DNA from 3 places in the Azospira inquinata genome. Region 2 is predicted to be linked to each of the others. Evidence: riboswitches for the same ligand, from Rfam matches in the RefSeq annotation. Region 2 holds a riboswitch; each other region holds the start of a gene.
The links. Region 2 has a riboswitch for cobalamin ahead of bluB (5,6-dimethylbenzimidazole synthase). Riboswitches for the same ligand answer to the same signal wherever they lie in the genome.
Positions count from the first base shown of each region.

Region 1: it holds a riboswitch for cobalamin, as region 2 does, so the genes downstream of both, Azoinq_RS08310 (ribonucleoside-diphosphate reductase subunit alpha) here and bluB (5,6-dimethylbenzimidazole synthase) in region 2, are expected to answer to the same signal.
Region 3: it holds a riboswitch for cobalamin, as region 2 does, so the genes downstream of both, Azoinq_RS08235 (TonB-dependent receptor domain-containing protein) here and bluB (5,6-dimethylbenzimidazole synthase) in region 2, are expected to answer to the same signal.

Region 1 covers NZ_CP064782.1:1,805,951-1,813,231, reverse strand. Annotated here, with positions in the region: gene ureA (urease subunit gamma) at 147-449, shown strand; gene ureB (urease subunit beta) at 467-841, shown strand; gene ureC (urease subunit alpha) at 838-2,559, shown strand; gene Azoinq_RS15100 (short-chain fatty acyl-CoA regulator family protein) at 2,578-4,020, opposite strand; gene Azoinq_RS15095 (GntR family transcriptional regulator) at 4,287-5,042, shown strand; cobalamin riboswitch at 5,078-5,300, shown strand; gene Azoinq_RS08310 (ribonucleoside-diphosphate reductase subunit alpha) at 5,442-7,281, shown strand, end outside.
Region 2 covers NZ_CP064782.1:870,157-877,437, reverse strand. Annotated here, with positions in the region: gene Azoinq_RS03865 (bifunctional diguanylate cyclase/phosphodiesterase) at 1-372, opposite strand, end outside; gene msrA (peptide-methionine (S)-S-oxide reductase MsrA) at 556-1,128, shown strand; gene Azoinq_RS03855 (FKBP-type peptidyl-prolyl cis-trans isomerase) at 1,212-1,556, shown strand; gene Azoinq_RS03850 (alpha/beta fold hydrolase) at 1,621-2,454, opposite strand; gene fba (class II fructose-bisphosphate aldolase) at 2,742-3,806, opposite strand; gene bluB (5,6-dimethylbenzimidazole synthase) at 3,919-4,809, opposite strand; cobalamin riboswitch at 4,865-5,044, opposite strand; gene pyk (pyruvate kinase) at 5,340-6,797, opposite strand; gene Azoinq_RS03830 (ferritin-like domain-containing protein) at 6,919-7,281, shown strand, end outside.
Region 3 covers NZ_CP064782.1:1,783,739-1,791,019, forward strand. Annotated here, with positions in the region: gene ilvD (dihydroxy-acid dehydratase) at 1-651, shown strand, start outside; gene Azoinq_RS08215 (sulfite exporter TauE/SafE family protein) at 818-1,621, opposite strand; RNA gene ssrS (6S RNA) at 1,780-1,961, opposite strand; gene Azoinq_RS08225 (cell division protein ZapA) at 1,978-2,346, opposite strand; gene Azoinq_RS08230 (hypothetical protein) at 2,343-2,546, opposite strand; cobalamin riboswitch at 2,691-2,912, shown strand; gene Azoinq_RS08235 (TonB-dependent receptor domain-containing protein) at 3,047-4,879, shown strand; gene Azoinq_RS08240 (FecCD family ABC transporter permease) at 4,897-5,877, shown strand; gene Azoinq_RS08245 (ABC transporter ATP-binding protein) at 5,874-6,668, shown strand; gene Azoinq_RS08250 (ABC transporter substrate-binding protein) at 6,674-7,281, shown strand, end outside.

The DNA.
Region 1 (7,281 bases), 940 kb from region 2:
CTTTTAGCGAAGGGGCGGCTTTTTTTATTTCCATTGAGCCTCCGCCCCCTTTTATCTCGCCCCATCTACGCCATCTCGCGTATGTAATACGTTTTTTATTTTCTTCATACTCTGCTTCATCTTCAGTCAAGCAGGGAGCCACAGACATGCATCTCACCCCCAGGGAATTGGAAAAACTGATGTTGCACACGGCTGGCAATCTGGCCAAGGAGCGTCGAGAGAAGGGGCTGAAACTGAACTACGTGGAAGCCATCGCCCTGATTGCCTCAGAGGTCATGGAAATGGCCAGGGAAGGCAAGACCGTCAAGGAAGCGGTCAGCCTAGGCGCCACCCTGGTAAGCCGGGAGCAGGTCATGGACGGGGTGGCGGAAATGCTCCGTCAAGTCCAGGTGGAGGCCACCTTTGATGATGGCACCAAGCTAGTCACCGTCCACCACCCCATCCGCTGAATCAGAAGGAAATCATCATGAAACCCGGCGAAGTCATTTGTGGAAACACCCCACGCATCTTGAATCAGGGGCAGGAAACTCGATGCCTGTCCGTGGAAAACCGGGGCAGCCGCCCCATCCAGGTGGGTTCCCACTTCCATTTTTTTGAAGCCAACCGCTTCCTCGCCTTCGACCGTCAAGCAGCCTTTGGTTTTCGCCCTGACCTTCCCTCCGGCGCCGCCATTCGTTTCGAGCCAGGGGAACGCAAAGAGGTTCACCTGGTGCGGATCGGGGGCAAGGGTGCGGTGTTCGGTTTAAACCGGCTAACTGACGGTCAGACCCATCCCGATTCCCTGCCCCGGGCGCTGGATAAAGCCCGGAGCGCTGGCTTTCTAGAGGAGCAATCAGCATGAGCGTGGAACTTTCAAGTCAGGAATATGCGGCCATGTACGGCCCCAGCACGGGCGACAAGGTGCGCCTTGGCGATACCGATCTGTTCATCGCAGTGGAGCGGGACTACACCACCTACGGGGACGAAATGAAATTCGGCGGCGGTAAAACCATCCGGGACGGGATGGGGCAAAACACCGCCATGACCAACAAAAACGGGGCTTTGGACATGGTGCTCACCAATGCCCTGATTCTGGACTACTGGGGCATCGTCAAGGCCGATATCGGCATCAAGGAAGGCAAGATCGTCGCCATCGGCAAGTCGGGCAATCCAGACATCATGGATGGGGTACACCCGGCCCTGGTAGTGGGCGCCGGAACGGAAGTGGTATCGGCGGAAGGCAAAATCGTCACCGCTGGCGGAGTGGATACCCATGTCCATTACATCTGCCCCCAACAGGTGGAAACCTCCCTTTACGCCGGAATGACCACCATGATCGGCGGCGGCGTCGGCCCCGCCGTGGGCACCTATGCCACCACCTGCTCCCCCGGGGAATTCAATCTGCAAAAAATGCTGGAGGCGGTGGAAGCCTTTCCCATGAATTTCGGCTTTCTCGGCAAGGGCAACTGCGCTTCCCCCGCCCCCCTGGAAGAACAAATCCGGGCCGGAGCCATCGGTATGAAGCTGCATGAGGACTGGGGCAGCACTCCTGCCGCCATCCATACCTGTCTCCAGGTGGCGGATGCCTACGATGTTCAGGTCTGCATCCACACCGATACCCTGAACGAGGCCGGATATTTCGAAAGCACCATGAACGCCATCGCCGGAAGGGCCATCCATACCTATCACACGGAAGGGGCGGGCGGTGGCCATGCGCCGGACATTATCAAGGCCGCCGGATTCCCTAATGTGATGCCGTCCTCCACCAGTCCTACCATGCCTTTCACCAAGAACGTGATCGACGAGCATCTGGACATGATCATGGTCTGCCATCACCTGGACCCCCACTTGCCGGAAGACGTGGCCTTCGCCCGGTCCCGAATCCGCTTTGGTACCCTGGCGGCGGAAGATGTGCTCCATGACATGGGCGCCATATCTATCCTGAACTCCGATTCCCAGGCCATGGGACGGCCGGGGGAAGTCATCATCCGAGCCTGGCAGACTGCCGACAAAATGAAGAAACAACGGGGCCAGCTGCCGGAAGCCGCCGGGGAGGATAACGACAACTTCCGCGCCAAGCGCTATGTGGCCAAATACACCATCAACCCAGCCATCACCCACGGCATCTCCACCTACGTGGGTTCCCTGGAGCCTGGGAAACTGGCGGATCTGGTGATCTGGAATCCGGCCCTGTTCGGCGTCAAACCGGATTACGTGCTGAAAGGCGGGGTCATTGCCGCCGCCAAAATGGGGGACCCCAACGCCTCCATCCCCACGCCCCAGCCAGTCATCATGCGGCCCATGTTCGGCGCTTACGGCCTGGCCGCCCCCCGCAGCTGTTTCACCTTCGTCTCCGGCGCCGCCTACGAAGGGGGCATCCGGGAAAAACTGGGGCTGAACCGCTTGGTGGCGCCGGTGAAAAACTGCCGCACCGTGGGCAAAAAGGACATGCGCCTCAACGACCTGACGCCACACGTGGAAGTGGACCCGGTGAGCTACGAAGTCAGCATTGACGGGGTTCCCATCACCTGCCAGCCCGCCCAGACCCTGCCCCTGTCCCAACGCTACTTCTTGTTTTAGGCGCCTAGGCCTCCCCCCTCAGCCCCCCACCGGATAGGGCACAAAGCTGGTTCGGTCTTCGTCCACCGCCAGGGGGCGGCCCAGGGGAGGGAAGGCCCGCTGGGGACAGTCTGCCCGTTCGCAGACCTTGCAGCCCGCACCGATGGGGGTACGGGCCGCCGGGTCCTGCAAATCCAGGCCATGGGAATAGACCAGCCGGTGGGCGTAGGCCAGATCGCAGCCCAGGCCCACGGCAAAGGTTTTGCCCGGGGCGCCCCAGCCCTGGTAGCCCCGACGCACAGTGCGGGCCAGCCAGAAATAGGCCCGGCCGTCGGGCATGGCAGCCAGCTGGGTGAGGATGCGGCCGGGCTGGGCAAAGGCCTCGTACACATTCCACAGGGGGCAACTGCCCCCCACCCGGGAGAAGTGGAAATCCGTGGCGGACTGGCGTTTGGAAATATTGCCCGCCCGATCCACCCGCACAAAGAAAAAGGGCACTCCCCGGGCGTCGGGCCGTTGCAGGGTGGAGAGGCGGTGGCAGACGCTTTCAAAGCCCACGCCGAAGCGGCGCCCCAGGCGTTCGATGTCGTAGCCCAGACTTTCGGCGGCAGCCAGGAAGGGGGCGTAGGGCAGCAGCAGGGCCCCGGCAAAATAGTTGGCCAGGCCGATGCGGGCCAGGCGCCGGGCTTCCTCCCCGGACAGGTCCGCCTCCGCCGCCAGGCGCTGGATCACCTCCCTCCCTTCGAGGAAGGCTAACTGGGTAGCCAACTGAAAGGCCCGCTGACCCGGATTGAGGTGGGGCGCCAGGGTGAGCAGGCGCTGGCGGGCATCGTAACGACGCAGGGCTTCCCCGGGGGCCTCCGGCCTTGCCGCCCCCGTCTCCCGGCTGTCCCCCAGAACCACCTTTACCCCATGGCGCCGGGCCAGGATGTCCGCCAGGGCCGGGGCCGTATCCCCTGGGGTCAGGCCCCATTGGGCCCAGCACTGTTCCGCCAGAGCATCCAGCTCCGCCACGTGGTTATGGCGGGCGTAAAACAAATCCCGCACCTCCTCAAAGGGCGCGGGGGCGGCCACCGTCCCCTCCCCCGTGCCCCCGAGCCGGGCGGACAGGGCAGCCACCTGCTCCGCCCCCTGGCGATAACGGCGATGCAGGCCAAGAAAGGCCCGGGCCAGGGCGGGCATGGCGCTGGCCAATTCCCGGATTTCCGCCTGGGACACCCCTTCCCCGCCGGGGGCCTCGGCCAGCACATCCTGCAATTCGGTCACCAGCCGGGCCTCGTCGTCCTCGGCAAAGCGCTGCACATCCACCCCGAACACCCCGTTGAGCTTGAGCAGCACGGACACCGTGAGGGGGCGCTGGTTCTGTTCCAGCTGATTGAGGTAGCTGGGAGACAGGCCCAGGGCCCGGGCCAGGGCCACCTGGGTGAGCTGACGCTCCTCCCGCAGGCGTTTCAAGCGCACCCCCATGAAGGATTTTTTCATGGCCGCCCCGCCCCGGCAAAAGACAGCCCCCGGCCCCGGAAGCCCCGTCCCTGGGAGCCGGGGACCGGCCCCATTCGCAAAATTCGCAAAACTCCGGAAAAACCTTCGATTATCTTCGCCATTTCAGTTATTTACGCCATTTTTGGGATGCGTATATTGCAAACATTCCCGGCGCTTGGCAAGCCGGATCCGGGGGCACGGTGCCCCCCGCCACGGGCCCTTGGGATCCACCGGCGTCGGGAATACCGAATTTTCAGGAGACCCCCATGCACACGGACCGCCACGATCACCCCCGCGCCCTCTACGAAGGCATTGCGGATTCCCTGCGGGAGCGCATTTTCAAGCACCAGCTGGCGCCGGGCACGCCCCTGGACGAGGGGGCCATCGCCCGGGAATACGGGGTGAGCCGCACCCCGGTGCGGGAAGCAGTGAAGGTGCTGGCCCACGAAGGCCTGCTCTGCATCCATCTGCGCAACGGGGTGCGTCAGGAATGCACCGTGGCCCGCCTCTCCCCCCGGGACCTGGACGAGCTGCTCACCGTGCTCACCCTAGTGGAAACCTTCACCGTCCAGCAGGCTGCCCGACGCCGGGGCTTTGGCCTGGGCCTGCATCAGGACCGGCCCCAGGCGCCGGAGGAAAACTTCTACGACCGGCTCATGGAATCGGCGGGCAATCTGTATCTGGAAGACGTAATCCGGGCCCTGGGGGACAAGCTGCTCCTGGGCTGGGGACCGGAATTCCGACGCCTCAATCAGAGCATTTTCACCGCGGCCCAGGAGGAACTCTGCCCCTGCCTGGCCCGGGGGGATGTGGAAGGGGCCACCCGCCTGACCCGGCGTCTGGCCCGGGAACGGGCCGCCGCCCTGGGCAATCTGGCGGGGGCGGATGCCCCCCGCTTTCGCCCCGCCACGCCCCAGGCGGTCCCATCCCGTGGGGATACGGGGAACACGCCCCCACCCCGGGGAGAGCGGCCCACAACCACTACCTATAGTGGCGATACGCCGATAGCACACTACATTTAGTATTTCAATCTTGACGTCATCCTGGGGCCGGGGCAACATAGGCCCCACGCGACGGTTCCCCCCAAGGGGAAGTAAAAGGGAATCCGGTGCGGCGCCCACCCCGGTGGGCCCCATTCCGGAGCTGCCCCCGCAACTGTAGGCGGTGAGTCCCCGGCCGGACCCGAACCACTGGAAGCCTCTTCCGGGAAGGTTCGTGGCAACAAGGCCGGGCGACATTGACCCGCAAGCCAGGAGACCTGCCCTCGCCACGTTCATTTGCTTACCAGGAGCGGGGTGTCTCCCGGAAGGCTGGCCCGGTCGGCCCGTCCGCCCGGGAACCGTGCCCGGGGCTATCTGCCCCATTCCGGCCCGCTCCAGACCTTCTCCGACCCCCGTTCCGCTCGCATACGGGGAGTCTTCATGCAGCAAGCCAGTTCCACCGCCCAACGGGGCCCATCTCTACCACCTTCCAGCATTACCGCCGGCCCAGCCCCTGAGACCGAGGCCAACGCCACCAGCCCCTTCGGCCTGGCCTTCCAGGCCCTCTCCGAGTCCTGTCGCCAGACCGTACTGGGGCTCCAGGTCATCCGCCGCAACGGCGCCGTGGTGGCCTTTAACCCGGACAAAATCGCCCTGGCCATGACCAAGGCCTTCCTCGCCGTGAGCGGCGCCCAGGGGGCCGCCTCGGCCCGCATCCGGGACCGGGTGCTGCGCCTCACCGGAGACGCCATTCAGGCCCTCACTCGCCGCCTCCCGGACGGGGGCACGGTGCATATCGAAGACATCCAGGATCAGGTGGAACTGGCCCTAATGCGGGCCGGGGAACACGATGTGGCCCGGGCCTACGTGCTCTACCGGGAACGGCGGGCCGCCGAACGGGCCGCCCAGGCGGCCCAGGCCCAGCCCCGGGAAGAGGAAGCCCCGGTGCTCCACGTGGTGGACGGCCCGGTGCGCCGCCCCCTGGACCGGCAGGCCCTGCTGGCCCTCTGCCAGGCCGCTTGCCAGGGATTGCCAGACGCGGACCCGGCCCTGATCTGGGAACAGGCCCTGCGCAATCTCTATGACGGGGTGAAGCTGGCGGAGGTGCATCAAGCCCTGGTGCTGGCCGCCCGCAGCCTCATCGAGCGGGACCCGGCCTATGACCAGGCCACGGCCCGCCTACAACTCCACGCCCTGCGCCGGGAGGTGCTGGGGGAAGAGGTATTCCAGGCCGACATGGCCCAGCGCTACGGGGACTATTTCCCCGAATTCATCCGCCTGGGGGTGGCAGCGGAACTCCTGGACCCCCGCCTGCTGGAATTCGACCTGACCCAGCTGGCCTGCGCCCTGGAGGGGGAGCGGGATCTCCAATTCACCTACCTGGGGCTGCAAACCCTTTATGACCGCTACTTCCTCCACATCGAGGAACGGCGCATTGAACTGCCCCAGGTCTTTTTCATGCGGGTGGCCATGGGCCTGGCCTTGAACGAGGTGGATCGGGAGGCCCGGGCGGTGGAGTTTTACCACCTGCTCTCCCGCTTCGATTTCATGTGCTCCACCCCCACCCTGTTCAACGCGGGCACCCGCCATCCCCAGCTTTCCTCCTGCTACCTGACCACCACCAGTGACGACCTGGAGGGCATTTACCAGGCCGTCAAGGAAAACGCCCTGCTGCAAAAATACGCCGGCGGCCTGGGCAACGACTGGACCCCGGTACGGGCCCTGGGGGCCCGCATCAAGGGCACCAACGGCAAGAGCCAGGGGGTGATTCCCTTCCTCAAGGTGGTCAATGACACCGCCGTGGCGGTGAACCAGGGGGGCAAGCGCAAGGGGGCGGTGTGTGCCTACCTGGAAACCTGGCACCTGGACATCGAGGAATTCCTGGAACTGCGCAAAAACACCGGGGACGAACGGCGCCGCACCCACGACATGAACACCGCCCACTGGATTCCGGACCTGTTCATGGAGCGGGTCATGGCCGGGGGGGAATGGACCCTCTTTTCCCCGGACGAGACCCCGGACCTCCACGACAAATACGGCTGGGATTTCGACACCGCCTACCAGGCCTACGAAGACCGGGCCGCCCGGGGGGAGCTGAAGCATTTCAAGAAGGTGTCCGCCGTCCAGCTGTGGCGCCGCATGCTCACCATGCTCTTTGAAACCGGCCATCCCTGGGTCACCTTCAAGGACCCTTGCAATCTGCGTTCGCCCCAGCAGCACAAGGGGATAGTGCACAGTTCCAACCTGTGCACCGAAATCACCCTCAACACCTCGGCCACGG
Region 2 (7,281 bases):
CAGCAGGCGGCCCTGGGCATCCAGAACATTGATGTGGTTGGCCACCGGAATGGTGGTGCCCAGGGAGCGGAGCATGGCGGTGGCCTGGCGACGCCCCAGGTCGGAATCCAGATCCAGTTCCCCCAGCCGCTCATTGACGTAAGCCAGCATCAAATCCACCGCCTGGAGATTGCGGCTCAAATACTGACCCTGGGCGATGTTGATGAGATGGCTTTCCCGCTCCATCTGCCCGTCCAGGGCATGACGCCGCTCCACCGCCTGCCATACGGCCAGGGCGGCGACCATCAGGCTCAGGATCAGGGCGGCAAAACCCAGGGCGTAACCCGGGTTGGCCAGACGCCTGAAAAAGGGGCGGAGGGGGTGAAAAGCCAAAAGCGCATTCCGTAAGGATGAAGGATCATTCTAGCCCCTTTCCCCCGTCATGCGGCTGAAAGTGGCGTGGAATAAGGGCTTCGCCCGAAGGACTAAGTATTCCGCCGGACTCCGGGGGGATTTTTGGGGAACCCTTTCCTCCCCGGACCGTCTTTTGAGGAGAAAGCTTGGGAGAAAAAAGCCATGGAATCTATCTACTCGCCGGAAAAACAGTCCCTGGTCCTGGGGGGCGGCTGTTTTTGGTGTCTGGAGGCGGTGTACCAGTCCTGGGACGGGGTGCTGTCCGTGACCCCGGGTTACGGGGGCGGCACCCTGGCCCGGCCCACCTATGAACAGGTATGCGGCGGGGAGACGGGCCACGGGGAGGTGGTGCAGGTGGTTTTTGATCCGGCCCGCCTGCCCCTGGACCTGGTGCTGGACATCTTTTTTGCGGCCCACGATCCCACCACCTTGAACCGCCAGGGCTGCGACCTGGGTAGCCAGTACCGCTCCCTCATTCTCTTCGGGGACCGGGCTCAGGAAGAGGCCGCCCGGGCCGCCATTGCCCGGCATCAGCCTGACTGGCCGGACCCCATCGTTACCCAGGTGGGGCCCCTGGACCGGTTCTGGCCGGCGGAGGCGGACCATTGGGATTATTACCGGCGCCATGGGGGCGCCCCCTATTGCCAGGGGGTGATCGGCCCCAAGCTGGCCGGGCTGCGGGCCGCTTTTGCCGGTCATCCCCGTCTGTTGCCGGAAGGCGATGGGGATGACTAGGAGGGGCCCGGGCCCTTCCTTTACAATGCCCCCTTCGGCGGCGGGGCCTGGCCCCTGGGCCGCCTTATCTTTCAGGAGTCTCCATGAGCACAATCACCACTCCGTCCGGCCTGGAAATTGACGACAGCCTGGTGGGTGACGGTCCCGAAGCCAAGGCGGGGGATATTGTCACGGTCCATTACACCGGCTGGCTGACCGATGGCAGCAAGTTCGATTCTTCCCTGGACCGGAACGATCCCTTTGAATTTATGCTGGGAGCCCGCCACGTGATCGCGGGTTGGGACGAAGGGGTGGCGGGCATGAAGGTGGGCGGGCGCCGCCGCCTGACCATTCCCGCTGAACTGGGTTATGGGGCCCGGGGCGCCGGTGGGGTCATTCCCCCCAATGCCACCCTGGTGTTCGAGGTGGAGCTGTTGGCCTGCCGCTGAGTAAGCCTTGCGTCCATGCAAAAAGCCGCCGAAAGGCGGCTTTTTCTTTGGTTTCCCCGCCGGGTTAGGCTTGGATGAAGGCCAGCAGATCTGTGACGAAACGCTCCCGCTGCCACTGGTGGGGGGAGTGGTCCGTGCCTTCGTAGATGTGGAGCTTGGCATCCGGGATTTTCTGGGCCACGAAATGGGCGGTGTCGGCCCGGTAGAAATTGCTCTGGCCGCCGAAAATGAGCAGAGCGGGGACGGCGATGCGTTCCAGTACCTCCCGGTAATCCGCCTCCGTGAGGCTTTGCCAGCACTGGATCAGGGGGCCGGGCTGGAGGGTTTCCAGGAAGCTCCTGGCCTTGGCCCAACCCTTGGCGTTTTCCTCGTACTTTTGCCGGGCCCGGTCATTGAGGCCCAGGGCCCCCAGGCGCAGCACGGATTCGGGGAAGTCCTGGCGCAGTTCCTCGATAAACCGGGCGGACCGTACCGCATCGAAATCCCCGTAAATACCGTAGGGCCAGTCCGGCCCGGTGACCAGCTTGGGGGATTGGTCGATGAGGCAGAGCTTGCCGATGCGCTCGCAGCCGTAATCCTTCAGGTACTGCCAGAGGGTCAGGGCGCCCATGGAATGGCCCACGGCCACCACTTGTTCCAGATCCGCCTGTTCCAGGAGATTGTGCAAGTCCCGGGCCATGCGGGTGACGGTGGGGGCGGCAGGCCGGGTCAGGGCATGGCCCCCGTGGCCCCGGGCGTCCCAGCGCCAGACCTGGTGGTGGGCGCTCAAGGCGGGGATGAAGGGAAACCATTCCTGGTGGCTGGAGGTCCAGCCGTGGAGCATGACGATGGGGGGGCGGCCGCTGCCGCTTTCCGCGTAATGGATTTTTTCGCCGTCGTCGGCAAAGAAATGGGGCATGGTGGGGATAGGGGGAAAAGGGGCTAAGTACGGGCTGGGCCCGGAAAATCGAGGAAACCGGCTCCGGTCCCAAATTTTACCTGGACGGGAAATGGGGCGGGCAGCGAAACCGGGATCGGCCCCGGAAATGGTCCGGGCAGGGCCAGGTCAGCGCTAGGTAAGGGCCAAACAAGGGGCTGGGGACCGGGCCGGAACCCGGGCGGGGCAACGGCTTCCTTTCCCCCAGACCAGACGCAAAAACGGCCTTCCCCCGGTGGGCCGGGCGGAAGGCCGTGGGCGGGGCCGGATCAGTTGGCGATCTGGTTCAGTTCCCCGGCCTTGTAGCGCTGGGCCATTTTTTCCAGGGGCACGGCCTTGATCTGGGCAGCCCGGCCTTCGCAACCGAAGGCCTGGTAGCGGGCCAGACAGACGTTTTTGGCTGCTTCCCGGGCGGGCTTGAGGAATTCCCGGGGGTCGAACTTGGTGGGGTTTTCCACCAGGAAACGGCGGACGGCCCCGGTCATGGCCAGGCGGATATCCGTATCGATATTCACCTTGCGCACCCCGTGCTTGATGCCGATGACGATTTCTTCCACGGGCACCCCGTAGGTTTCCTTCATGTCGCCGCCGAATTCCCGGATTTCCGCCAGCAGTTCCTGGGGCACGGAGGAGGAGCCGTGCATGACCAGATGGGTGTTGGGAATGCGGGCGTGGATTTCCTTGATGCGCTCAATGGCCAGGATGTCTCCGGTGGGCTTCTTGGTGAATTTGTAAGCCCCGTGGCTGGTGCCGATGGCGATGGCCAGGGCGTCGCAATTGGTTTGTTTGACGAAGTCGGCGGCCTGGTTGGGGTCCGTGAGCAGCTGGTCCCGGGTCATGTGGCCTTCCGCCCCATGGCCGTCTTCCTTATCCGCCTTCATGGTTTCCAGGGAGCCCAGCACCCCCAGTTCCGCTTCCACGGTGACGCCGATGTAATGGGAGAATTCCACCACTTTCTTGCTCACCGCCACGTTGTATTCGTAGGAGGCGGCGGTCTTGCCGTCTTCCTGGAGGGATCCGTCCATCATCACGGAAGAAAAGCCGGAGGCGATGGCCGCCATGCATACGGCGGGGGATTGGCCGTGGTCCTGGTGCATGACCACGGGAATGTGGGGATAGGCTTCCACGGCGGCCAGAATCTGGTGGCGCAGGAAGGCTTCCCCGGCGTATTTCCGGGCGCCGGCGGAGGCCTGCATGATGACCGGGGCATTGACCTGATTGGCGGCCTCCATGATGGCCCAGACCTGCTCCATGTTATTGACGTTGAAAGCGGGCAGGCCGTAGCCGTTTTCAGCGGCATGGTCCAGGAGTTGGCGCATGGATACGATGGGCATGGTGTTCCTCCAAGGGTGACGGCATCTTTTTCCGGGAGTGGCCCGGGGATGCTCGGAAACCGGTGATTTTAACTGCCTTGGGCGGCGGGCGCGAGTTTCCCCGGGGCCGGGTCTAGAGACGGCGCTCTTTTGCCGCCCGGGCCTGATCCTGGCGCAGCTGGGTTTGCAGGCTGGCGGGGGCGGCCTGGCCCCAGGCATCCTCATAAACCAGTTCCGCCAGATCCAAGCGGTGGCGCCAGCCCAGGGTTTCCAGTTCCGGCTGGCTCTCGAAATGGCGCACATAGCCCAGGCACAGATAGGCCACCACCTCCACCTGGGGCGGCAGTCCCAGATGGGCATGGACTCGCTGGGGATCGAAAATGCTCACCCAGCCCACCCCCAGGCCCTCGGCCCGGGCCGCCAGCCACAGGTTCTGCACGGCGCAGACGGTGCTGAACAGGTCCATGGTGGGAATGTGGGTGCGCCCCAGCACCACCGGTCCGGCCCGGTCCCGGTCGCAGGTGACTACCAAATTGAGAGGGGATTCCAGAATCCCTTCCAGCTTGATACGGCTGTAGAGTCGGCCCTGATCGCTGCCAAAGCGGGCCCGGGCTTCTTCGTTGGCCTGGAGAAACAGGTCGTGGACGCCCTGGCGCCGCGCCAGGTCCCGGAGCAGGAGAAAGCTCCAGGGCTGCATGAAGCCCACGGAGGGGGCGAAATGGGCGGCGGTGAGGAGGCGGGAGAGGACGGCGTCGGGCACCGGGTCCGGCTTGAACTGGCCCCGCACGTCCCGGCGGGAAAAAATGGTGTGATACAGGGCATCCCGTAGGGCCTCAGGAAAGGCTTGCTCTTCCTGGGCCTGGGCTAGAACTCCGGCCGCGTTGGCGTAAACCGGGGTGGAAGCGGTGGGAGTGGCGGCAATGGGGAGAGTGGCGGCGGCCGGTGTGGCCCCCGTCTTCTCCGCGGCTGCGGGGCTAAGGGTGGTGCAGTTGATTGAGGTGGCGTGCGGCTGGGCGGTCTTCATGGAGTCCCCTTCAGAAGCGCGGTGGGGACGCACCCGGCCTGGCGCGTCCGAAGCTTCCCCCGGCCGGTCTTCTGACTCGGGTTCCCTTTCCCGGCGCGCCTTCCCGGCCCAAGGCCAGTGGCGTCTGCACCGGGAATCCCCCTCACAGCGTTGGGCACGTTGCGGAATAGGCAGGGGGGCTGAAGCTCCGCCTGCCGCACCGTATTCCCGATTCTCCCTGATGGGCACCGGGGGACGTGGGGCCGCCACGGTGGGCGACCAGGACCCATTTTATCAGCCCGGGCTGACGGCAGGCGGGCAGCCCGGGCGCAACCGCAACCGCAACCGCAACCGCAACCGCAACCGCAACCGCAACCGCAACCGCAACCGCAACCGCAACCGCAACCGCAACCGCAACCGCAACCGCAACCGCAACCGCAAACCGCAAACCGCAAACCGCAAACCGCAAACCGCAAACCGCAAACCGCAGCCCGCAGCCCGCAGCCCGCAGCCCGTGCGCCGGGGGACCGAACTCTCCCCGGGAGGCGGGGCTACTCCTGATCCGTCGTCCGAGGCGTGGGCAGGCGGTGCTCTCCGACCCGGATAATTTTCAGGGTGTTGGTGCCTCCGGGGGTGCCGATGGGTTCTCCCACGGTGAGGACCATCAAATCCCCCTTGGCTACGGCGCCCCGGGCGATGAGCAGTTGCTCCGCCTCATAGAGCAGCACGTCCCGGTCCGTGTGCAGCTGGCTCATGAGCACCGGGCTCACTTCCCGGAACAGGGCCATTTGGGTGACGGCGCCCTGGCTCGGGGTGAGGGCGTAGATGGGCACGCCGCAGTTGAGCCGGCTCATCCACAGGGCGGTGGAGCCGGATTGGGTAAGGGTGGCGATGGCTTTGACTTTGAGGTGGTGGGCGGTCCAGATGGCGGCCATGGAAATGGACTGATCGATGCTGGCGAAAACCCGGTCCAGGAATTCCCGGTCCAGGGAGACTTCGGCGGAACGCTCCGCTTCCAGACACACCCGGGCCATGGCTTCCACCGTTTCCACCGGGTATTCGCCGCTGGCGGTTTCGGCGGACAACATGACCGCGTCCGTGCCGTCCAGTACCGCGTTGGCCACGTCCGACACCTCGGCCCGGGTGGGCACGGGGGAATGGATCATGGATTCCATCATCTGGGTGGCGGTGATGGCCAGTTTGTTCATTTCCCGGGCGTGGCGAATCATCTTCTTTTGCAGGGCGGGCACCGCCGCATCCCCCACTTCCACGGCCAGGTCCCCCCGGGCCACCATGACCCCGTCGGAGGCGGCGAGGATTTCATCCAGGGCATCCACTGCCTCGGTGCGCTCGATTTTGGCGATGGTCAGGGCTCGGCCCCCGGCGGCCCGCATCAGCTGACGGGCCATGTACATGTCAGCGGCGCTCTTGGGGAAGGAGACGGCCAGATAATCCACATCCAGGCGGGCGGCGGTCTTGATGTCTTCCATGTCCTTGGCGGTCAGGGCCGGGGCGGACAGTCCGCCGCCCTGGCGATTGATACCCTTGTTATTGGACAGCTCCCCGCCCTGGCGCACCACGGTGTGGATTTCCGTGCCAGCCACCCGCACTACGTCCAGCACGATGCGTCCGTCGTCCAGGAGCAGCACGGCCCCCGACCCCACATCCCGGGGCAGGTCTTTGTAATCCAGCCCCACCCGTTCCCGGTTCCCCAGGGCACAGGCCGCATCCAGAATGAAGGGGGCGCCTTTTTCCAGCAGCACCTTGCCTGCCTCGAACTTGCCCACCCGAATCTTGGGGCCCTGCAAATCCGCCAGAATGCCCACCGGGCGCCCCAGGCGGGTGGAGATTTCCCGCACCGTGGCGGCCCGCTGCAAATGGTCCTCCGGGGTGCCGTGGGAAAAATTCATGCGGACCACATCCACCCCCGCCAAAATGAGTTTTTCCAGAACATCCGGATCGGTGGAAGCGGGGCCCAGGGTGGCGACGATTTTGGTATGGCGGGACATGGTCCTATTCCGTCTAGTGAGTTAGACGCCCATTCTAGCCGTCCTTTTACGCCCCGGGCAGGCTGGCGGAGGGGGCGCTCCGGTGGCAAACTGCCCGCCTTTCCTTTGCCCCATTTTTTCCATGCTGCGCTCCCTCGCCCTCGCCATTCTGGAAACCGCTCCCATTGGGGAAAAAGTCGCGGCGGCCCGGGCGCTGGATGATCGCTTGGCCGTGGTTCCGGAGTCGGTGCTGGTTCCCCGGACCACCCTCCCCGGGCGGGAAGAACGGCCTATCCTGGTGCCTCCAGCCCAGGTGCCCCGACGCGGCCTGCATACCCGGGAGGGGCGGGGGGCCTTGCTCCATGCCCTGGCCCACATTGAATTCAATGCCATTGATCTGGCCCTGGATGCGGTATGGCGTTTTCCCGGGTTGCCGGAGGATTTTTATCGGGACTGGGCCCGGGTGGCCAAGGAAGAAGCCGGGCATTTCACCCTGATCAACGAC
Region 3 (7,281 bases), 910 kb from region 2:
GACCGCACCCACGGCTGTGTGCGTAACCTGGAAAACGCCTATTCCAAGGATGGCGGCCTGGCCGTGCTCTACGGCAATCTGGCGGAAAACGGCTGTATCGTGAAGACCGCCGGGGTGGATGAATCCATCCTCAAATTCACCGGCAAGGCGCGGGTTTACGAAAGCCAGGAAGCGGCGGTGGAAGGCATTCTGGGCAATGAAGTGGTAGCCGGGGACGTGGTGGTGATCCGCTACGAAGGCCCCAAGGGCGGCCCGGGCATGCAGGAAATGCTCTATCCCACCAGCTACCTGAAGTCCCGGGGTCTGGGCAAGGAATGCGCCCTGCTCACCGACGGGCGCTTCTCCGGCGGCACCTCCGGCCTGTCCATCGGCCATGCCTCCCCGGAAGCGGCGGAAGGCGGCACCATCGGCCTGGTGCAGACCGGCGATACCATCGAAATCGACATTCCCAACCGGCGCATCCACCTGGCCGTGGCAGATACGGAACTGGCCAAGCGGCGGGCGGCGGAAGAGGCTAAGGGTGCCCAGGCCTGGAAGCCAGGCCAGCGTCAGCGGGTGGTTTCCAAGGCCCTCCAGGCCTATGCCCTGATGGCCACCTCCGCCGACAAGGGCGCGGTGCGGGATTTGTCCCAGCTCACGGTGAAGAAATAAGTCCGGGGTTTTCCTCAGGCAAAAGCCCCCGTGCCGGTGACGGCATGGGGGCTTTTTTTATGGGGCGAAAGCGGCGGGGAAAAAGCGGCAATTGGGATGCCCCGGAGAGGCGCCCCGGGGTTTCCGGGGAACCCGGTGTGGCTGGCGAGGTCGGTGAGGCCGTCCCCTAAAGCAGGCCGTAGAGCATCTTCACCGCCAGCACCAGCAAGACGCCCGCAAAAATGCGCTTCAAGCGGGCGACGGGCAGGCGATGGGCCAGATTGGCACCCATGGGGGCGGTGAGAGTGGAACCAGCTACTCCCAGCAGCACCGCTGGCAGATAGACGTAGCCCAGACTGCCCCAGGGTAAGCCCGGCTGGCCCCAGCCCTCCCAGAGATAGCCCAGGCTACCGAAGAAGGCGATGGGCAGACCCAGGGCGGCGGAGGTGCCGATAGCCTCCGTGAGGGGCACACCGCACCAGGCCAGGAAGGGCACGGTGAGGGACCCGCCGCCAATGGCCACCAGGGAGGAGAGGGCGCCGATGCCCGCCCCCACGGCGGCTATGCCCCAGGGGCCCGGCAGGTGGCGGCCTGCCTTGGGGCGTAGGTTCAGGCCCATTTGCAGGGCCACGAGGAAAATGAAGCCGGTGAAGAACAGGGCCAGTTCCCGGGTCGGTACCCGGGTGGCCAGTTGGGGGCCGAGCAGGGCGCCGGCCAACACCCCAGGGGTGAAGGATTTGAGCAGTTCCCAGCGCACCGCCCCATGCCGGTGGTGGGTGCGCAGGCTGGCGGTGGCGGTGAAGACGATGGTGGCCATGGAAGTGCCCAGGGCTAGGTGCAGCACCTGGGCCTGGGGAAAGCCCTGGGCGTCAAACAGCATGGCCAGCAGGGGCACCAGCACCACGCCGCCGCCGATGCCCAGGAGCCCCGCCACAAAGCCGGAAAAAAGCCCCAGGGCAAGAAAGGCGAACCAGGCGGGATCGAAACTCATGGTGGCGGGGGAGAAGAAAGGGGAGGGAGGGAAATGCGGGTCAGGTTAGGGCGGACCCGCCAGGCCCGGGGGGCGGCGCCCCGTTTGGGGCCGTGACGGTGGGTGCGTGAGCCACAAAAGAAAACAGCGTGGCAAAAGCCACGCTGTTTCCGTACTGCTGGGCCCCCGCCTGTGCCGTTAGGTCGGCATCCTGAACCGGGGGTCCAAGACGGCTGCCTGCCAGCCACTTCAGGTGCGCCCGACTGGGGGCGCTCACAACAGCGGCGTTTTGGCGGACAACCTGATGCCAATTAGCATTGGTTCAAGGAATGTATGACCTTGACGCGCACCGCAGGGGACACTGGGCGGAAGTTCAGTCAGAACAGGGGCGACTGGGTTTGCAGTACCGCGTCCAACTGAGCTTCCATGTCTCCGATTCTACGCTGAAAGTCAGGCTTGTCAAAAGACTTGTGAATTTGTTCGGAAGCCCCGTCTTCATTGGCTTCCAGGGCAGTGGAGGGGGCCGGTTTGCGGCGTTCGGCGAGGAGTTCGCTGGCCAGATTCAGGGCCACCATGACGGCCACCCGTTCCGGGGCCAGATTCTTGGCTTTGCCCGCCACGTCCTGCATCTGTTGTTCCAGGTAATCCACGGCTTCCAGCAGGGCTTCCCGCTCTTCCGAAGGGCAGGCTACCCGATATTCCCGGCCCAGCAGCCGAACGTCCAGATGCAGCGCTTCTCCGCTCATGCCTTGTCTTCCCCTGGCAATTGTTGGATCAGGGTTTCCAAACGGGTCCGGGCTGCGTCCATGCGCAGGGCCAGACGCTGCTGCTCTTCCTCGGCGGCCGCCAGGCGTTGACGCAAATCCTGGTTTTCCGTCTTCAGGCTCTGGCAGAGCGTGACGACCTGGGCAACCTTGGTTTCGAGGGCGTTCAGTTCGGTATCCATAGGCGCGCACTATAGATGTTAAATCCCTGCAAGGTCAAGGAATAAGGGGCGTTTTTGAAGGTGTTTTGTGGCATTACTTTCCGCCTACCCCTCGCCATAATTAGGGTAATCCGTTACACTTTGTCACACGCTCGATCACCAATCGGGCGTTTTTTCCTTTCAGGTGCCGCGTTGGAAGCCCTTCCACGCGGTTAAACGGGAAACAGGTGCGGGGCACGCTCGATCGTGTGCCCCAATGCCTGTGCTGCCCCCGCAACGGTGAGGAAGTGTGGGTCCGCCACAGCAAGCCACTGGGACTATCCGTCCTGGGAAGGCGACGGATCAAGACTTCCGAGCCCGGATACCGGCCTAGAAGGAGTTTGGCGGTAGTGCCGCGGGGAGGCGGCGAGTCCGGTGGCCGGCTTTCGGCATCCTTACTCTGATTCCCTCTTGTCGCGGTATTGCCTCGGTACTCACGTGAGCCGAGCGGGGACGCATCGGCCGCCCTCTGGAGCAACTCCATGCAATTCAAGTGGCAACCCAGCCTTATCGCCGCCAGTCTGGCGACTCTCTTTTCTTCCGCCTACGGCGCCGACGTGGATAACGTTCTGGCGGACGTGGTGGTCACCGCCACCCGGGTGCCCGGGGCCGCGGCCAATCCGGCCCAGGATGTGTCCGTGGTGAGCCGGAACCGCATCGAAGCGGCAGCCAGCACGGATCTGACCTCGGCGTTGTCCCAGGAGGCGGGGATTGAAAGCTATAACAGCGGCGGCCCCACGACGACCTCCGGGGTCTACCTGCGGGGTACAAAAACTTCCCAGACGGTGATGTTGGTGGACGGCTTTCGCCTGATGAATCCCATTGACGGCAGTACCCCCCTGGACCAGGTGCCCCTGAATGCCCTGGACCGGATCGAAGTGTTGCGGGGCGGGGCCAGCAGCCTCTATGGCTCCGGTGCCATCGGCGGCGCCATCCAGCTCTTCACCCGGGAACCGGATCGGGCGCCGGCCTTCGACGGGGCCGTCACCGTGGGCCGTTACGGCACCTATCAGACCCAGGCTGGCTACGGCGGCCGCCAGGGCAATACCTCTTTCTACGTGGGCCTGGGCTGGGACGGGGCCGACGGCTATTCCACCACCAAGCCCCAAAGCAGTTCCTATGAGGCGGATGACGACGGCTACCGGCGCCGCAATCTGGTGGCCAATCTGCGCCAGGATTTCAGCAATGGCCACAGCCTCCGTCTGGTGGCCATGGAAACCCATGACCGGACCGATTACGACAACGGCTTTTCCGTCCGGCCTTACATGCTGGGCAACACCAGCCTGGTGGGGGCAACCTATGAATTGCCCGTGACGGCCCGCTGGCAGGCGGAATTCAAGCTGGGTCAGGCCCTCTACGATTACGAAAGCAAGACCGGCGGCAGCGCCTATGCCCCCAAGACCCGCAGCCAGCAGGCCAGCTGGCTCAATCACTTCAGCTTTGACAGTGGCAAGCTGACCCTGGGCATGGAATTCGAGCGCCAGACCGTGAACGGCCCCGGGATTGATACCTACGACAAGACCCAGCGTAATCTTCACACCCTGCTGGCCCAGTGGCTGGGGGATTACGGCAAGCACCACGTCCAGGCCAATGTGCGTTCCGACAGCTGGACCGACTACGACAACCAGACCACCGGCAGCCTGCTCTATGCCTATGACCTGACCAAGGCCTGGGCCCTTACCACCAGCGCCGGTACGGCCTTCCGGGCACCTACTCTGCTGGATTTGTACTACCCCTGCTCCATGTGGGGCTGCTACAACAACCCCAATCTCCAGCCGGAAAAGTCCCACAACTTTGAAATCGGTACCCGCTACCGGCAGGGGGCGGACACGGTACGCCTGGTGGCCTTCCGGAATAGCATCCACAACGACATCGAACTGGATGCCAACTACGTGCCCCAGAACTACGAAGCCTTGATCAAAGGCTTTACCGCTACCTGGGAACATGCCGCGGAGGACTGGCGCTGGACCACCAGCTATACCCACCAAGACCCCAAGGAGGTGGATACGGGGGATCAGCTGAACCGGCGCGCCAAGAACCTGGCCAGCGCCTCCCTGGAACGGCGCTGGGGCGCCTGGGGCCTGGGCGGGGAATTCAAGACGGAAGGGGAACGTTATGACCGGATGTCCAACAAGGACAGCAACCGCATGGGCGGTTACGGTACCCTGAACGCCTACGTGACCTACGCGGTGAGCAAGGATCTGAGCCTCCAGGCCCGGGTGAACAACCTGACCGACAAGGATTACGAAACGGCCCAGTACTTCAACGTGCCCGGGCGCTCCCTGTTCCTGACCCTGCGCTATTCGCCTAAGTAAGGAGTTTTGCGGTAACCATGCCCACCCGTCGTCGCGCCCTGTTGCTTCTGGCTCTTCTGGCCCTCTTGGCCGGGGGGAGCCTGTTGTGGGCGTTGATGGCGGGGACTCTGCCCGTGGCGCCCCGGGATGCCCTGGGGGCCCTGCTGGGCCAGGATCAGGGCACGGCGGGGGAGGTGGTGCGCAGCCTGCGTCTGCCCCGGGCCCTGGCGGCCTTTGCCTGCGGCGGCCTGCTGGCCGTGGCCGGTGCCCTGATGCAGGTGCTCTTGCGTAATCCCCTGGCCGACCCCTATGTGCTGGGTATTTCCGGCGGGGCCGGGGTGGGGGCCTTGTTTGCCATTTTGTTCGGCTGGGCCGTAGTGGGGATTAACTTCCTGGCCTTTCTCGGCGCCCTGGGGGCCACCTTCCTGGTTTTCGGCCTGGCCCGGGGGGACGGGAGCTGGACCCAGACTCGCCTGCTGCTTACCGGGGTGATTGTGGCCTCGGGCTGCGGCGCCTTTGTCACCCTGCTCCTGGCCGTGGCGCCGGAACATAAGGTCCAGGGCATGCTGTACTGGCTCATGGGGGATTTGTCCCAGGTGCTGGACCCCAAGCCCGCCCTGGTGATCCTGGTGCTGGCCGTGGCGGGGGTGTTGCCCTTTGCCCGGGAACTGAATCTTCTTGCCCGGGGCTTGGCTACTGCCCAGTCCCTGGGGGTCGCGGTGCCCCGGCTGCGCCGCCTCATCTATTTTGTCGCCGCCCTGGCCACGGCCACGGCGGTGACTACCGCGGGGGCCATCGGCTTTGTCGGCCTGGTGGTGCCCCATCTCACCCGTCTGGCGGTGGGCAACGATCAGCGTCTGCTGATTCCCGCCTCCGCCCTGGGGGGCGGCGCCCTGCTGACCCTGGCGGATACCTTGGCGCGCACCGTGGTGGCGCCGGAGCAGTTGCCCGTGGGGGTGCTCACCGCCCTGCTCGGGGTGCCCGTGTTTCTCTTCCTCCTCAGCCGTCGTCCCCGATGAGCGCCGTGTCTACGTCTTCCCCCGTCCTGCCTCTGCTCCAGGTCCGTGATCTGGCCGTCAGCGTGGGGGGGCACCGGGTTTGTCAGGGCCTGGGCTTCGACCTCTTGCCCGGGGAGCGGCTGGCCATTCTGGGCCGCAACGGGGCGGGCAAATCCACCCTCCTGTCCACCCTGGCCGGGCTGCGGGCCCCTGGGGCAGGGCAGGTGCTCCTGGAAGGCTGTCCCTACGGGGACTGGGGCCCCCGCCAGGCCGCCCTGCGCCGGGGCTGGCTGGCCCAGAGCCAGGGGGATGCCTTTTCCTCCACGGTGCTGGAAGGGGCCCTGGCCGGGCGCCATCCCCACCTGGGCCGCTGGGACTGGGAAAGCGAACAGGACCGGGCCCTGGCCCAGGCGGCCCTGGCCGCCGTGGGGCTGGCCGGGCTGGAGCAGCGTCAGAGCGCCACCCTCTCCGGCGGCGAACGCCAGCGCCTGGGCATTGCCACCCTGCTGACCCAGGCGCCCCATCTGTATCTGCTGGACGAACCCCTGGCCTACCTGGATTTGAATCACCAGGTGGCCATGCTGGAACTCTTTTCCGCCCAGGCCCGGGAAGGGGCCGGGCTGGTGCTGGTGCTCCACGACCCGGCCATGGCCGCCCGCTACTGTGACCGGGTGCTGTTGCTCTACGGCGACGGGGAGGCGGAGGTGGGCCCAGCGGACCAACTCCTCACCGGCGAGCGCTTGACCCGGCTCTACGGCCATCCCCTGGAACGGGCCGAAGTCCACGGCCACGTGGTTTTTATTCCTGCTTAATTCCCATGACCCTCTCCACTTGCTGCCAGCGCCTGAGCCGCTTGGGCGCCTTTCTCTCCCTTTCCTTAATCCTCACCCTGAGCGTGGCCCAGGGGGCGGAAACTGTGTCGCCCCAACCCGCCTGCCCGGACGGGAGCCGCATCGTCAGCCAATCCCCCTACCTGACCCTGGTGGTGCAATGGCTGGGCCGGGGCGGCTGTCTGGTGGGGGTGTCCCGCTACGACAAGCTGGACCTGCCCCACACCGGCGGGGTGCTGGACCCGGATGGGGCGGCCATTGCCAAGCTCCATCCCACGGTGCTCCTGGCCCCGGACTGGGTGACGGCGGCCACCCTGGCCAAGGTCACGCCGGCGGGGGCCCAGGCCGTGCGCCTGGGGGGCTTTGGTTCCGTGGCGGACATGATCGCCATGATGGAAGCCACCGCCCGGGCCATCCATGCCCCGGAAACTCTGCCCAAAATCCAGGCCTTCCAGACGGAACTGAACCAGCGTTTGGCCGCCGGGCCGGGCAAGGGGCGGCGGGTGCTGCTCCTCTCCGCCTGTAGCGGCGCCCCCTACGCCTATGGCCCCCAGACCCTGCTGGGGGACCTGTTCGCCCGGGCCGGGTTTGAAAT